2 regions of the Ferrimonas sp. genome follow, and region 2 is predicted to be linked to the other one. Evidence: predicted binding sites of a transcription regulator. Region 2 holds the regulator's gene; the other holds the start of a gene.

Region 1 (5,855 bases), on a different contig from region 2:
ACACCTGCTGCAGCGGCACGGTCTCGCCGTGATACCACACCTCCACCAGCAACTGCTGCTGTTCGTTGGCGGCCATCAACAGCACCTCGAACTGGCCGGCATCGGTCACCCCGGCAGCCAGCCGTTGCTGATAGTCAGGCAGGTAACCGCCACTCTCCTCCTCAAACTGGCTGTAAAGCGCCACATAGGCGGAGCGGCCGGGCTCTACAGATACATTGATTGCCACCTCACTGCTGCTGGAGAAATCCATCTGAGGCGAGGCCACCAGGTCCGCCGTGGTCTGAGGCGCCGCCGGGGGAGCCGGGGTGTCCGGCGCCGCAGGCGTTTCCGGAGCTGGTGCGCTTCCCCCACCGCCCCCACCACCACAGGCGCAGAGAAACAGGGTGAGTACCGCAACATTGAAACTCTTCATAATCCATCTCCTCACTCAAACATCTTACTCAGGACCCCATTACTCTTCTGGTGCCAGTCGGTGTACTGGCCGCCGTCATACTCCAGGTATTTCTCAAAGTCGGGGTAAGTCTGCAATAGATCTTCCTGTTCAGCGGGGTAGGTCCACTGATGACTGAACTCCAGGGCCCAGGGCAGGCTGTTACTGGTGCGATAGTAGCGTCCGCTGCCTGGCGCACTGTCATCCTGCTCTGTACCGAAATAGAGGTCACTGGCCAGGTCAGTGGGCGGGTAATCCGCCATATGGATCTCCAGGCCACGACCGGGAGCGCCTTCAAAGCCAGTTCTCGTCTTACCCGGGGTAGCAAAGATAAAGGGATCGAAAGGCTCACGGGGCATGGCGTTGGCGGGTATGCCCTGGGCGAAATAGATGTCCAGCACAAAGGTCATCTGAATCTGGTCATCACACCCCTGGATGGTACGGTAATAAAGACAACTGGTGGTGACTTCGGTTTTTAGGTCGTCGCTAATGACAAACACCGCATTGCTCTGCCCCGCTTCCAAACCAGCATCCTCCACTGTGCTGCCCGTCTTCACCAGTGACGATCTGCCGTGAATATTGCTTCGGCTGATGCCAGGCAGATGCAGTGCCAGACCATTGTGATAGGCCGCCCCCACAGCCCGCAGCTGACCGGTCACCTTAAGCCGGGTAATGGCTCCAGATTCCAGATACTGAATGAACCTCATATCCACCACCACATCGTTCATGTCGTAGTCCGGCATTCTGGGCCAACGATCTTCAAACGCGACGGTAACCCAGCCGCTGCTTGGGTAGGGAATCTGAGTCACCCCTGGAGCAAGCACCGCTTCCGCATAGTCCTCCACTTCACCGTCTGGCGCCCCCCCTCGTGAGCGAACCCCGGCATCAGACGCAATGCGGAAGCGGGTCTGCACCACGCCCGAGGCAGTGCTGGGCACGGTCACCTGAATCTCCTGACTGCCGATATTTACCGGCTCATCTGCAATAGGCTGCTCTCCGGCATCGTCAAAGTCACCGTCGCTGTTCCAGTCAAAAAAGCCCTGAAGATAGCCCGCCTGACGGCTGACGGACACACCAATGATGGCGGTCTGTCCAGCACTCAGTCCGTTCTTGAAACTGATGCCATCCTCATCATTGAGCCCTTCGGATTCGTCGGTTCTTGGAGAGGTATAGCCATCGGATTCCGCATCCACTTTACTACCGAGCATGGGGCCCTGAGGCTCCAGGCTGTGGCGGGCGCCGTTCTCCTCCATGGTGGTGCCATAACTGTCAGGCGCATCACCAAAGTCGACGTTCTCGGCCACCACTGGGGCGATGGCACAGCGGGCACCGTCATTCTGATTGGAGCTTGGGCCGTCGGCATAGAACTCGGCAGTGGGGTCCAGCTGCTCGGGGTTGCGCAGATCCAGGCGGAAGATGTTGCCGTCCTGGTTGCGGCTGATGTAGTAGTAGCCGCTCTTGTCGAAGTAGCCGGCGCCAAAGGTGCCGGTGACGCCGCTGTACCCCAGGATCTCCCGGCTGCCATCGTTGATATCGATTTGATACACCGCACCACTGCCATTATCGACGGCGTAGAGTTCGCCGCCATCAGGGTGAAAAGCAAAGTCGGTCAGGTTCATGGAGGTATCCGCCCCCTGAATCTTGATCGCCTTAAGGTAGTTGGGATCTGAGGCCGTCAGGGAGATGGAGTAGAGGCCATGATTCTTGTGGTAGACCCAATAGGTGTTGCCCTTCACATCCCCCACATAGAAATGCACGCCCGAGGGCAAACCGGTCACCCCGAGAACATCTGCCTCGTAATCACCGCCCACCCGCACCACGTTAAGCTGGCTTTTGCTGAAACCGTAGATGTAGTTGTCTGTCTGGTTGAAACCGATGGCATTGACATTGCCTGGCAGGGTCAGGTCCTGCTTAAGAACCTCATAATCACCAGTCACCAGATCTACCCCATAAACAGTGGTGTCTTTCTGAAACAGAAAGGCTTCCGTTGGGCAATTGTCAAAAGGCGTGGCAACTGCGCCGGTTGAAAACGCCAACAAGAGTGTGGCAAATCGATTCATCATTTCCCCTCCAAGCAATAGTTTGAAAGAGATAAAGAAATTTTCGTGCCAACACTAAAAATCAAAGCAAGTCAGACGCTTGAGTAACAGAGAATCTGGACTTTTGCATAATGCAATGAAAAGACGAGCAAAAAAAATCATCACTGACTGGCATTCACTGTTGATCTTAGAGGTGAAAAACGCCAACAATAATTATTGCTAATGAGTGGGCCCCAATATACAACCCACTTCTTTCTAAATAACTTGCGACCAAGTTTTATTAGGAACCGCTTTATGAAACTGCAACTGGAAGCAGTCAGAGCCTTTGTTGCTGCCGCGGAGGAAGGATCCTTTACCGCCGCAGGAAGACATTTAAAAAAGACCCAAGCCGCCATCAGCCAGCAAGTACAAAACCTGGAGATTGATTTAGGGTTTGACCTTTTTAGCCGCCAGGGGAAATACCCCAGACTCACAGAAAAGGGACAGCGCCTGCTCAAAGATGCCAGGATGATGCTCTCTCAGGTGGAACACTTTTCCGAGCAGGCACGCTCTCTGGATGGGGTTGCCGAGCCCAGGCTGCGCATCGGCGTCGACCCCCTGGTTGGCACGCCGGAGCTTCTCTCCATCATGTCAGAATTTGCCGAGATCTTTCCCCATGTGGAGCTCTACCTGGTTCAACAGAACAGCCAGTCGCTTCTACAAAAAATTGCTGATGAACAACTAGATGCGGTTCTTGGCCTGTTCCCAAAGACCGACATGGTGGACTTCACCTCGGTTGATGCTTTTAAGATAAGCAGTCACTGGGTCGCCTCTCCTCAGCTGGCTGAAGCACTGGGACAGCCCATTCGCTACGCCAACCTGTGCCGCTCCAGGCTGCTGCTGCCCACCAATCTGCCTGAGCAATCCATGCGCAAGATGACCGATATGGTGCAGGTTTGGCAGGTGGAAGATCTCAATACACTGCTGAGCTTCTGTCGCAATGGTATCGGCATATCCTGCCTGCCCGACTTCGTTATTAAGCAGGATCTGGAAAAGAATAAACTGACCCCCATCCAGTTTGATTTCGACCGAATATCCAAATTTGATTGGCGTGCTACATTGCTTTGGCCCAATGGCCATCAATTCCATGATGCCGGGCTGTGGCTGTTTAATAAACTGGCGCAAGTCCGTCAATAATAATCGTCTCATCAAATTTGATGATTTTTCAATGGGAGCGAAACTCTTTCGCTCCCATTTTCGTCTATACTCACCTTGATAACACCAATAGATCCCCTGAATCAGTTGTACCATTTGGTATATACATTAAAAATTCACAATAAATCAGGTAGAAGCATCCAAGAACTAACTCATTGAAAATACTATACCCGCGCCCTTTTCCATAAGCCCCGCTTATGGAACCCATCTTTTTAAGATTTCACCATCTCAATAACATCAAATTCGTGATTCATTCACGCCTAAATATGTTTATAAGGAGATGACAGTGAACATGATCAAAACCTACGCAAAAGCCCAGGCCGCCCTGGCCACCTTCAAGCGCGACGAACGCGGTGTCACCGCCATCGAGTACGGCCTGATTGGCGTAGCTATGGCCGCAGCCCTGGCTGCGGTCCTGAGCACCGGCGAAGGTGACTTTCTTGGAGAACTTCAACAAGCCTTCGATCAAATCGGCAGCTCTTTAAATACCTCTACCACCGCTGCAGCAGGTTAAAACCTAGGGGTTACAGCATGCTTCCGGTTATTTCCGCTGTTATTACCCTGGAAGCCTGTTGGATCGCCCTGTCGGATGTCCGCCACCGGCGGATATCCAACGGCCAGGTGGGGCTGTTGCTGCTGCTCACCTGGCTGGCCGCCCTGATGGGCGGCAGCTGGTCAGAGGCACTGCAGAGTTTCGCCCTGGCCACTGTTATTGGCCTGAGCCTCTACCTGGTCCGCTTCTGGGCCGGAGGCGACGCCAAGCTCTATATGGCCCTGGCGCCACTGATGACCACAGATGAGCTGCTCCGCGCCAGCATTTGGATACTGCTTTTCGGCGGTGTGCTGGCCATAGGCTACCTCATCAAGTACCAAATTTTTGACCGGAGCAAGGAAGACCCGGGACTCCCCTATGGCCTCGCCATCTTGCTGGGGGTGGGATTCCAGCTTCTGATCTCGACGTCCAACACCTAAAACAGTCGAACGGCGAACCACATTATGAGTTCAAAAGTAACCTACCTTATCGCCTTTTTTGCGGTGATCTTCGGCCTATACGGCATACTGGATCTGGTCAGCGGCGACGCCCAGCCTGCGGCACCAGCCACACCCGACGCCAAGCTGGTTACCCTGTGGCAGGCCACAGATTCGGTGGCCATGGGAGACAAACTGAACGCCTCCCACCTGAAGCGGGTAACCCTGCCCCAGGCAGAGGCGGCCCAACTGGGTGCCAGTGACAACGTGGATCTGGGCCTGCTTCCCGCCACCCTGGCCGCCCGGGACATATTGGCCGGCGAGTGGGTCTTCCCCGAACAGCTCAGCCAGCCCGGCCAGCCCGGTTATCTGGATCTGCTGATCACCGAAGGGATGGTGCTCTACCCCCTGACCATTTCTGCCACCAACCTGGTGGACAACTACATCCATCCCGGAGACTACATCGACCTGCTGACGGTCAGTTCTCCAGACACCAACCTTTCCGACGCGCACGCCAGGCTGTCCAGCTTTGGCGGAGTGCGCGCCGGGCTGCTGATGCAGAACGTACGGGTAATGTCCCTGGATAATCAGTCGGATAACGGCGTCAAGGCCAAGGTGGGAGTCAACGGCGAAAGAGAAACCACAGTGGTGATTGAAGTGAAACCGCAGACGGTTTCCCGCCTGTCCCTGGCACAGCGCACCATGTCCATCGAGATCTACCGCAGCCAGCGGCAACACCCCATTCCCGATGCGGAGGTCAGCGACGTGATCGCCAACTACACCGGCATCAAGGAGCTGCGCGGCAACACCGCCATCCACCGGCAGGAGGCACTGCGATGATGCGTCTATTTTCCCTGCTTCTTGTAACCCTGCCCCTCTGCCTGAGCGCCGCTGAACGCAGCATTACCCAGGGGGATGCCCTGGATCTCAGTTTCAAAGAAGAGCTGGGCACCGTATTCGTCAGCCAGCCGGGAGTGGCGGACTACAAGGTGGTCGGTGAGCGCCAACTGGTGCTGTTCGGCCAGGGACTGGGCCAGACACGGCTTATTGTCTACGCCAAGACGGGCAGGGTACTGGCCTCGGATCTGGTCCGGGTCAACATCGACCTGGCTCCAATCAGGCAGGAGATGCGGCTGCGCTATCCTGATCTCAACATCCACCTGACCGCCATGGGCAGCCAGGTGGCAGTCAAGGGCAAGGTATTCAGCGACAAGCAGCGGGAC
Region 2 (5,855 bases):
CCATAGTTACTCTCCTCAAAATCTTGTCCGCCTATTCTAACAGGCTCTGAAGCGTCATGCCCCTATCGGAGCGGGGGCGGGGTTTGCTATCCTTTCTTGCAACTGAATTTTATGGAATCGACGAGTGACTCAAGTCAGCATTGAAGCCCAGCGTCAGCAGCTGGAGGAGGCGGTAGCCCTGGCCCTGGACGAGGCCAAAAAACTGGGGGTGTCCGCCGCAGAGGTGGCCATCAGTAAGCAGCAGGGATTGAGCGTCTCTACCCGCATGGGTGAAGTGGAGACCGTAGAGTTCAATAAGGACGGTGCCCTGGGCATCTCCCTCTACCGCGAGGGTGCCAAGGGCAATGCGTCTACCTCGGATCTCAGTGCCCAGGCGATCGTCGATGCGGTGCGCGCCGCCGATGGCATCGCCCGCCACACCACGGCAGACCAGCACAATGGCCTGGCCGAGGTCGAGCTGATGCCCACCGAGTTCCCTGACCTGGATCTTTACCATCCTCATGCCCTGACCCCGGAGGAGGGGATCGATCTGGCGGCCCGCTGTGAACAGGCGGCTCTTCAGAGCGAGCATGGTATCGAGATGTCCGATGGCGCCAGCTGCAACAGCCACGCCGGCATCAAGGTGTATGGCAACAGCCATGGCTTTATCGGCAGTTATGCCTCCTCCCGCCACAGCCTCTCCTGCGTGCTGATCGGCAAGGATGAGCAAGGGATGGAGCGAGACTACGACTACACCGTGGGACGCCGGTTTGCCGACCTGATGAACCCGGAAGAGCTGGGCGTGAGTGCCGCCGCCAAGGTCAGCGCCCGCCTGGGGGCGCGCAAGATCGACACCTGCGAAGTGCCTGTGCTGTTCTCTGCGGAGACCGCCACCGGCCTGGTGGGCCATCTGGTGGGCGCCATCAGCGGTGCGTCACTCTATCGTCAGTCCTCTTTCCTGCTGGACAGCCTGGGCACTCAGATTCTGCCCCAGTGGTTCTCCATCGAAGAGAACCCCCACCTGCCAGTGGGCCTGGCCAGTGCTCCCTTCGATGGGGAGGGGGTGGCCACCCGCGCCCGGCAGATTGTCCGTGACGGCGTACTGGAGTCCTACCTGCTGACCGCCTACTCTGCCCGTCGCCTGGGGATGACCACCACGGGTCACGCTGGTGGCATCTATAACTGGCAGCTGGCCAGCAATGGGGGGGACTTGGCTTCCATGCTGAAGCAGATGGGTACCGGCCTGTATGTGACCGAACTGATGGGCCATGGTGTGAACGGGGTGACCGGGGATTACTCCCGCGGCGCCGCTGGTTTCTGGGTGGAGAATGGCATCATCCAGTATCCGGTGCACGAGATCACCATCGCCGGCAACCTGAAGCAGATGTACCGGGATATGGTGGCGGTGGGTACCGATGTGGATCCCCGTACCAGCATCAAGACAGGTTCCATCTTGCTGAGTGCCATGAAGGTCGCCGGCAACTGATCGGGGCTGGTGTGCCAATGAGATAAAAAACCGGAGCCAGGCTCCGGTTTTTTTATTCTGATTCGTCGAAGCGACCGCTGAACAGCTGGGTGACCGCTTCCAGGGCGGGCTCGGCGTCCTGGCCCTCGCAGATCACCGTCACCTCCTGCCCCTGGCAGGTTTGCAGCATCAGCAGGCCCAGCACACTGTCGGCACTGGCGCTCTGGTCTCCGTGGATCACCTGGATACGGGCGTCGTAGTTATGGGCCAACTGCGCCAGCCGGGTGGCGGCGCGGGCGTGCAGGCCCAGCTTGTTGACGACTTTAAGGGTTCTTGTCAGCTTCACGTTTGTCCAGTTCACGGTGACGGACCGAGGTCTGCTTCTGTCGCTGACGGAAACGTTGCTCCAGCTGCTCGGCGATGTAGACACTGCGGTGCTGGCCACCGGTACAGCCGATGGCGACGGTCAGGTAGGCGCGGTTGTTGCGCTCCAGCATCGGCAGCCAGTTGAGCAGGAAGTTCTCAGTGTGTTCGATAAAGCGCGCCACTATCCACTCCTTGGCGAAGTAGCGCTGCACCGGTTTATCCAGACCGGTGAGCGGTCGCAGGGCGGGATCCCAGTGGGGGTTGGGCAGGAAGCGTACGTCAAACACGTAATCGGCATCCTTGGGAATGCCGTGTTTAAAGCCGAAGGATTCAAACACCAACAGCAGCTCCCGCTCCGCCTGACCCAGCAGGCGGGTGCGCATCTCATCGGCCAGCTGATGGACCGACAGGCCGTCGGTCATGAAGCTGTGATCGGCCAGGTCGCGAATGGGGGCCAGCAGTTGGGTCTCTGAGGCGATCGCTTCCGCCAGGGAGGTGCCGCTGCGCGACAGGGGGTGCAGCCTGCGAGTCTCGCTGTAGCGCTTGATCAGGCTGGTGTCTGACGCGTCCAGGAAGTAGATCTGTTTTTCGATGGAGTCCGGCAGGTGCTTCAAAATCTCCGGGATCTGTTCCGCCTGGTCAGGCAGGTTGCGGATGTCCAGGCTGACTGCCAGGGTGTCGCACTGATCCAGCATCTCCTCCACCAGGGAGGGGAGCATCACCGCGGGCAGGTTGTCGACACAGTAGCACCCCAGGTCTTCGAGGACCCGAAGTGCGACGGATTTGCCGGCACCGGAACGTCCGGAGAGGATGATCAGCTTCACGAGGTCACCAGGGCATAAAGCTCCGAGTCGGTACTGCATTTACGCAGGGCCCGGCAGGTCTCTTTGTCCTGCAGGGTCTTGGCCATGGCGGCCAGGGTGGCCAGGTGCTCCTGTACCGCGTCCTCGGGGACAAACAGGGCAAACAGCAGGTCCACAGGCTTGCCATCGATGGCGTCGAAGGGGATCGCTTCGTCGCACTTGATGAACACGGCAATGGGGCGGTCGATGTTGGCTAGCCGGCCATGGGGCAGGGCGATCCCCTTGCCGATGCCGGTGGTACCCATCTTCTCCCTGGCCAGCAGGCTTTCAAACAGCTGCTGGGGGTTCAGGTTGCCGTGATGCTCGCCCGCCAACTGGGAGATCATCTCCAGGGCGCGCTTCTTGCTTAGGCCCGGAGCGGCGATGGTGGCGCACTCCGGGCTGAGTAACGTGGATATGTCCATGATTAATGGCGTGAAATTTTCTCTTTGTGCTTGATGACCTGACGGTCCAGCTTGTCGATAAGGCCGTCGATGGCCGCGTACATGTTGTCGTGGTGGTGGGTCGCGTACACTTCGCGGCCACTCAGATTCAGTTTGGCTTCGGCGGTTTGCTGTGTTTTCTCCACATTCAGCACCACGTAGACGTTGGAGATATGGTCAAAGTGGCGCTCCAGCTTGTCGAACTTGGTGTGCACATAATCTCTCAGAGCGGTAGTGATCTCGACATGATGACCGGTCAGATTGATTTGCATATAGGTTCCTCCTTTTTTGCTGGTTACAGCTGTTTCCGCTGATTGGATGGAGCAATGCCCAGGGCTTCCCTGTACTTGGCGATGGTCCGTCTCGCCACCTTGATGCCCTGTTCTGCCAGCAGCTCCGCCATTTTACTGTCACTGAGAGGTTTCTTAGGATTCTCTGCAGCAACCAATTTTTTAATTAAAGCACGAATTGCCGTGGATGAGCACTCGCCGCCACTGTCTGTGCTGACGTGGCTGGAGAAGAAGTACTTCAGCTCGAAGATGCCACGGGGCGTATGCATATATTTCTGGGTGGTCACCCGGGAGATGGTGGACTCGTGCATGTCCACCGCTTCGGCCACATCGTTGAGCACCATGGGCTTCATCGCTTCGTCGCCGTATTCCAGGAACCCCTGCTGGAACTGGACGATGCAGTTGGCCACCTTGAGCAGGGTATCGTTGCGACTCTCCAGGCTCTTCAGGAACCACTTGGCTTCCTGCAGGTGACCGCGGACGAACTGGCTGTCCGCCTGGTTGCGGCTGTTGCGGCTCAGGGCCGCATACTGCTCGTTGATGCGGATCTTGGGCATGGTGTCCGGATTGAGCTCTACCACCCAGCGCCCCTTGCGCTTGGAGACGGCCACATCGGGAATCACGTACTGGTCATTGTCGCTGACCAGGGCGCTGCCGGGACGAGGGTTGAGGGTCTGGATCAGATCCATCGCCTCCTTGAGCTCCTCCTCCTTGAGGCGGGTCTTGCGCATCAGTCCGCGGAAGTCGCGGTTGGCCAGCAGATCCATATTTTCCTGAATCAGCATCTTGGCCTCAGCCAGCCAGGGAGTCGCCCCATCGAACTGACTCAACTGCACCAGCAGGCACTCCGCCAGATCCCGGGCACAGACGCCCACAGGGTCGAAGCGCTGCACTCGCTTGAGTACCGCCTCCACCTCGTCCAGCTCGACCTCGTCGTCGCCCATGGCTTCGAGAATATCCTCGGCAGTCTGGGTCAGGTAGCCGCGTTCATCGGTGGCATCGATGATGGCCACCGCGATGGCGCGATCGGTATCGGACATGGGGGTCAGTTCCATCTGCCACAGCAGGTGGCCCTGAAGGCTGTCACCGGTGCTGCCCTGGAAGGGCATGTCATCCTCCCGACTGGCCATGGGGGCCGGGGAGGATGTGTAATATTCATCCCAGGAGGCGTCGACCTGAAGATCATCCGGCATGTCGGTCTGACTCAGGGCCTCGCTGGTGTCCAGACTGGCGGCTTCCGGGGCGGGCTCGAGCTCATCCCGGGAAGGGGCATCCGGGGTGTCGGGGACGGCTGGGCTCAGATCCTCCTCGACTTCAAGCAGGGGGTTGGCATCCAGGGCCTCCTGAATCTCTTGTTGGAGATCCAGAGTCGACAGTTGCAGCAGGCGAATGGCCTGCTGCAGCTGCGGGGTCATGGTGAGCTGCTGTCCCAGCTTTAGCTGTAGAGAAGTCTTCATTTACAACAACCTGTCCTTATTCCTTCTTGTTTTTTCCGGTTGTATTCCTGGTCGGGAGTTCAAATTACTATAGCTTGAACTGGTCGCCCAAGTATACCGAGCGCACCAGCTTGTTCTCGAGGATGGCGGCGGGTTCGCCCTGGGCGATCAGCTCGCCGTGGCTGACAATATAGGCGTGTTCACAGACGTCCAGAGTTTCACGGACGTTGTGGTCGGTGATCAGTACGCCCAGGCCGCGGTCCCTCAGGTGCTGGATGATCTTCTTGATGTCGATCACCGAGATCGGGTCGACGCCAGCGAAGGGCTCGTCGAGAAGGATGAATTTGGGATCGGCGGCCAGGGCCCGGGCGATCTCCACCCGGCGGCGTTCGCCGCCGGACAGGCTCATCCCAAGGCTGTCGCGGATGTGGGTGATGTTAAACTCTTCCAGCAACTGCTCCAGTTTCTCCACCCGCTGGGACTGGCTCAGCCCTTTACGGGTCTGCAGCACCGCCATCAGGTTGTCGTACACAGACAGTTTGCGGAAGATGGAGGATTCCTGGGGCAGGTAGCCGATCCCCTTTCGGGCCCGGCTGTGCATCGGCAGCAGGGTGATCTCCTCACCGTCGATGAGGATCCGCCCCCGGTCGTTCTGCACCAGGCCCACCACCATGTAGAAGGTGGTGGTCTTGCCGGCGCCATTGGGGCCAAGCAGACCCACGATCTGGCCGGTGCTGACCTCAAGGCCAACATTCTTGACCACTTCCCGGCCCTTGTAGGCCTTGGCCAATTTCTCTGCGGTCAGGGTTGAGCGGGTCATTGCTGCTTCTCACCCTCTTTCTTCTCCTTGGGCTCGGCCAGGGATTTCAGGTCGGCTTCCGCGGGCTGGAAGATGGTGGTGATCTGCTCATCCTTGTTGCCTTCGGCCACCAGCATCTGCTTCTCCAGATCGTACTGGATGGTGTCGCCCTGAACCAGGCTGCCGGACTGGCGCATCTCCGCTTTCCCTTTCAGTGTAAGGATGCGTTTCTGGA

Evidence for each region. The regulator sigma-54, encoded in region 2, starts transcription at its own class of promoters, with help from an activator protein. The targets are predictions, from matches to a motif close to GTTGGCACGNNNNTNGNNT.
Region 1: the regulator sigma-54 is predicted to act here: its motif matches at 2,525-2,543, upstream of ACN0RV_RS11325 (LruC domain-containing protein).

What each region holds. Positions count from the first base shown of each region.
Region 1 is NZ_JBLXDO010000011.1:30,615-36,469, forward strand. Features, by position in the region: gene ACN0RV_RS11320 (hypothetical protein) at 1-412, opposite strand, end outside; gene ACN0RV_RS11325 (LruC domain-containing protein) at 424-2,493, opposite strand; gene ACN0RV_RS11330 (LysR family transcriptional regulator) at 2,764-3,645, shown strand; gene ACN0RV_RS11335 (Flp family type IVb pilin) at 3,956-4,177, shown strand; gene ACN0RV_RS11340 (A24 family peptidase) at 4,195-4,635, shown strand; gene cpaB (Flp pilus assembly protein CpaB) at 4,660-5,472, shown strand; gene ACN0RV_RS11350 (type II and III secretion system protein family protein) at 5,469-5,855, shown strand, end outside.
Region 2 is NZ_JBLXDO010000001.1:341,589-347,443, forward strand. Features, by position in the region: gene yjgA (ribosome biogenesis factor YjgA) at 1-4, opposite strand, end outside; gene pmbA (metalloprotease PmbA) at 125-1,465, shown strand; gene ACN0RV_RS01595 (HPr family phosphocarrier protein) at 1,518-1,790, opposite strand; gene rapZ (RNase adapter RapZ) at 1,768-2,634, opposite strand; gene ptsN (PTS IIA-like nitrogen regulatory protein PtsN) at 2,631-3,077, opposite strand; gene hpf (ribosome hibernation promoting factor) at 3,080-3,367, opposite strand; gene ACN0RV_RS01615 (RNA polymerase factor sigma-54) at 3,391-4,842, opposite strand; gene lptB (LPS export ABC transporter ATP-binding protein) at 4,910-5,641, opposite strand; gene lptA (lipopolysaccharide transport periplasmic protein LptA) at 5,638-5,855, opposite strand, start outside.